2 regions of the Oceanobacillus sp. FSL W7-1309 genome follow, and region 1 is predicted to be linked to the other one. Evidence: riboswitches for the same ligand, from Rfam matches in the RefSeq annotation. Region 1 holds a riboswitch; the other holds the start of a gene.

Evidence for each region. A riboswitch is a leader RNA that binds a small molecule or an ion and turns the genes downstream of it on or off. The one in region 1 is predicted to bind S-adenosylmethionine.
Region 2: linked by a shared signal. The riboswitch ahead of NST46_RS19630 (methionine ABC transporter ATP-binding protein) and the one ahead of NST46_RS04095 (O-acetylhomoserine aminocarboxypropyltransferase/cysteine synthase family protein) in region 1 are both predicted to bind S-adenosylmethionine.

Annotation. Positions count from the first base shown of each region.
Region 1 is NZ_JBBOBX010000001.1:910,646-913,118, reverse strand. Features, by position in the region: gene NST46_RS04095 (O-acetylhomoserine aminocarboxypropyltransferase/cysteine synthase family protein) at 1-1,525, opposite strand, end outside; SAM riboswitch class I at 1,934-2,046, opposite strand; gene rarD (EamA family transporter RarD) at 2,178-2,473, opposite strand, start outside.
Region 2 is NZ_JBBOBX010000002.1:1,427,249-1,429,721, reverse strand. Features, by position in the region: gene NST46_RS19640 (toprim domain-containing protein) at 1-339, shown strand, start outside; gene NST46_RS19635 (thioredoxin family protein) at 415-729, shown strand; SAM riboswitch class I at 946-1,048, shown strand; gene NST46_RS19630 (methionine ABC transporter ATP-binding protein) at 1,196-2,227, shown strand; gene NST46_RS19625 (methionine ABC transporter permease) at 2,217-2,473, shown strand, end outside.

The DNA of each region.
Region 1 (2,473 bases):
TAACTGCAGCTGGAAGTTCTTTATCCTTAACCCATAATGCATCAATAGGAGATGAAATTACAGATAATTCATTAGCTGGATCATCTTCTACAGAAATGATTTCAAAACCAAGTTTTTCTAAGGATTTCGTTTCGCTTTGATCAATCCCGATGCTAGCAATAACTTTTTTGCGAATACCTTCCTGACGATTAAATGGAGAGGAAAGCAAGCTTTTAATTACAGCGTCATTCGATTGTTGTGCAGCTTGATTAACTCCAGTTGCTTGATCAATTGCTTGCTCTAAGTCTGCCAGAATATCTTCTACAGCTTCTAGTCCAATCGACAAGCGGACAAGCTCTTCAGTTACACCGCTTTTCTTCAAATCTTCAGCATTTAGCTGCTGATGTGTCGTTGAAGCAGGATGGATGATTAAGGATTTAGCGTCTCCAACATTTGCTACATGTGACCATAGCTTCACATTGTCGATTAGCTTTCTACCTGCATCGCGTCCCCCTTTGATACCGAATGTAATAATCGATCCATAGCCGCTCTTGAAATATTTCTTAGCAAGCCCATGTGATGGATGTTCCTTTAAACCAGGGAAGCTGACCCATTCTACTGCTTCATGTTTTTGTAAATAGGCAGCAACTTTTTCTGCGTTCTGTGCGTGTCTTTCAATTCGTAAATGTAGCGTTTCTAGACCTTGTAAAAATAAAAATGCACTTTGGGGGCTTAAGCATGCACCGATATCACGTAATAATTGAACACGAAGTTTTGTAATAAATGCTGTTGGACCAAGATCTTTATATTTTAAGCCGTGATATGTTTCGTCAGGCTCGGTGAAGCCAGGGAATCGATCGTTATTCCAGTCAAATCTTCCACCATCAACAACGACCCCGCCAATTGTCGTTCCGTGACCGCCGATCCATTTTGTTGCGGAATGAATAACAATATCTGCGCCCCAAGTGAGCGGTTTTGCGATATAAGGGGCAAAAGTATTATCAATAATTAATGGAATATCATGAGCATGTGCAATATCAGCAACAGCTTCTACATCAAATACGTAAAGACTTGGATTTGTGATGATTTCACCAAATATAGCTTTTGTTTTATCGGTAATCGCAGCTTCAAATTCCTCCGGTTTTGTACCATCAACAAATTTTACTGTAATCCCATAGCGTGGAAGGGTCGCTGCAAAGAGATTGTACGTACCGCCATATAGGTTGCTGTCCGCAATAATTTCATCCCCAGCTTCCGCGATATTCAAAATTGCTAGCGTAATAGCAGCCATTCCGGATGATGTTGCAACAGCACCAACCCCATCCTCCAGCTGAGCAACACGCTGTTCAAATGCATCAACCGTTGGATTCATAATACGAGAATATATATTACCTGATTCTGCTAAACCAAATAAGTTTTGTGCATGTTCTGTATCACGGAAAACATAAGAAGTTGTTTGATAGATTGGAACAGCACGCGCACCTGAAGTTGGGTCCGGCTGTTGACCACCATGAAGTAATACCGTTTCTGGCTGAAATTGTGACATAATAAAATTCCTCCTTGAAATGTTATGTTTTTTTACTAGAAAACTATAAACTTTAATACCGTGGATCACTTGGCTACCGAAACAGCCACGTCCAGCTCCAGCGCTAAAGCTGTAGCGAGACTTCCCTCGCCTCCGTACGATAAAGAAGACTTGCCGACTGGCTAAGACATGAGACCTAGTCGCACTTATACCCTTGTGGTGAAAGTCAACATTGACTCTAGGTAAAAGGATGGCCGACTAAAACCAGGCTACGCCTAACATCGGCATACCCCTAAAGGGGCATGTTTCCTTTATCTCCTGCGGCTCAGTCCGTACGTCGCTAACCGGGCGCTTACGCTTTTGTGTTTGAAGAGGGAAAATGAAAAAGCCCTCTTCCTAAGAAGAGGGCGTATGTACGAACCGTTCCTCCTCTCATCTTCCAGGTTTTTACCCTGTAGGATTTAGCACCGTTACAAGCAGGTTAATGCTTTAAGGTTGCCGGGCTTCATAGGGCCTATTCCCTCCGCCGCTCTTGATAAGAGATGTTGCATTATTTAAGTTAGTGTGAGTATACAATGAATTCTATTATCTGTCAATGATGTTTTCTGAAAAGTTTAAATTAGGTTGAATGTAATTGCATGTTGCAGGATTTACCTAAAGCCAGAGATTCATTTTAATGTGTTCTCAAACGACGCTGCGAATTTTTATAAATAGACGCCATATATATAAATAAAGCAGTCCAAATAAAAGCAAACGTAACTAGATGTGCTTGTGAGAAGGGCTCTTTATAGAAAAACACACCAATTACAAGCATCATGGTAGGTGTGATATATTGCAGGAAACCTACCATGGCTAGAGGAATCTGCTTTGCACCACTGGAAAATAACAATAGTGGAACAGCGGTAGCAATACCCGCTCCAATTAAAAATAGGTTCGTAACTGTTATAAATGGTGTAAAAGTAAATGAAC
Region 2 (2,473 bases), on a different contig from region 1:
GAAAAAGTGATTATTGTCGAAGGGCTTACAGATAAGAAGCAAATTGAAAAAGTCATCAATGATGAGGTTACTATCGTATGTACAAATGGTACATTCGGTGTAGAACGATTTGATGAATTACTGGAAACATACGAATTGGATGAAAAGGATGTGTTTATTCTAGTTGACGAGGATAAATCTGGAATGAAATTGCGTAAGCAGCTGGCTCGTGAGCTACCGCATGCGGAGCATATTTACATTAGCAGTGAATATCGGGAGGTTGCAGCGACACCAGAGAAAATACTTGCAAGCACACTACTGAGTAAACATTTCTCTGTTCATCCTATATTTTTATTATAGTGTGTGTTCAAAAAAGAGGATATTTACCGGGTTTTTTGAATATCCTCTTATAGATTGAACTTAAGGTGGTTAAAAATGCAGCAAATAACAGAAAAAAGTTTGGAACAGGATCGCATGTTAATTTATATTTATACACCTTTTTGTGGAACATGTACGGTGGCAAGATCAATGCTTGCTAAAATCGAGTCTGTTCATGGAATAGATATCTTTTATGAGATGAATGCGTCCTTGTATCCTGAATTTATGCAAGAAAATAAAATTGAAAGTGTTCCATGCCTTTTAATTAAAGAAGGTAATGAAGTGAAAGAAAAAGTTTATGCCTTTCAATCGACAGGTAATATATATAATTATTTGATGATATATAAGCCAGAATTATTTGCCACTCATTAAGGCTCTAATATCCCCCCTATCTATGCGTGAGAGAGTTAAAATTAGAAGGTGGGGAAGGGCTTGGAGTCATACTCCTGTGGTACTATCATGCAGTGGAGAGAAAAAGCTCTTGATTGAAGTTTCACTTTAACAAAAGTTAATCCTATTTAGGATTGACACGCGTATTTTAGCATGCTACTATAGTGTCACTGAATTGCTAAATCAAATACGATCTATCTCTTATCTTGAGCGGTGGAGGGACTGGCCCTTTGAAACCGCGGCAACCTTCAATCTTTTGAAAGGTGCCAATTCCTGCAAAGTAAACTTTGACAGATGAGAGAACGTGAGACTTTTTAATGATATGACGTCTTTCTGTTCTCTTACAGAAGACGTTTTTTGTTTTTTGGTTAAAAAATGTATTGCAGCATTCATACAGTAAAGAATTTGTTTATAGGCACAAAAGTTAGAACGAAGAGGAGGACATAACGTGATTTCGATTGAGGGTTTACGTAAGGTCTTTAGACTAAATAATGATGACATAGCAGCTGTTGATGATTTGACCCTTACTATCCCTGACGGTGAGATATTCGGCGTGATTGGGTACAGCGGTGCAGGGAAGAGTACATTCGTCAGACTGCTTAACCGATTGGAAGAACCATCATCAGGACGAATTGTTATTGATGATGAAGAAATAACGACACTTAATTCAAAACAGCTTCGCCTTGCAAGACAAGGAATCGGCATGATTTTTCAGCACTTCAATTTACTTTGGTCAAGAACGGTAGAGGCAAATATTGCATTCCCACTTGAAATTGCAGGAGTCCCAAAGCAGGAGAGGCAAAAGCGAGTACAGGAACTCATTGATTTGGTTGGCCTTGGTGGACGGGAAAAAGCTTATCCATCCCAATTAAGTGGTGGACAGAAGCAGCGTGTTGGAATTGCTCGCGCACTTGCGAATAATCCAAAAGTGCTGTTATGTGATGAGGCAACCTCTGCATTGGATCCAGAAACAACGAATGCGATTTTGAATTTGCTGGTCGACATTAATAAAAAGCTTGGATTAACGATTATTTTGATTACACATGAAATGCATGTTATTCGAAAAATCTGTAACCAAGTAGCGGTCATGGAACAAGGACGGATTGTTGAACAGGGAAATGTGCTTGATGTGTTTACCCATCCCGTACAAGACGTTACGAAAAAATTTGTTCAGCAAATTATGGGACCAAGTGACGAAGAGGATGATATAACCAATATTATTGAGAATAATGCAGATGGTATTATTCTTAAGCTTCAATTTTTAGGTGAGGCTACAAATCAAACCCTTATAAGCCAGCTGGCAAAGCGTTTTGATATTGATTTAAATATTTTACAAGGAAAAATCACCCAAACACAAGCTGGCGGATATGGCACATTATTCGTACAGGTTATTGGCGAACAAGAGGAATTCGATAGAGCATTAAGCTTTATACAGGAACAGACCTCGGTCGAAGTGGAGGTTATCCGGGATGTTAGCTGAGTTATTCCCAAATATTAAATACGAGGATTTAGTTGAAGCAACTTACGAAACATTTTACATGACAATTATTGCTATTATTGGTACATGTATTTTCGGTCTATTATTAGGATTGCTTCTATATTTAACGAAAAAAGACGGCATCTGGAAAAATAAGTATATTTATTTTGTTGTAGCGGCTCTTGTGAATATATTTAGAGCCATCCCATTTATTATATTGATCTTATTGCTATTTCCATTTACCGATTT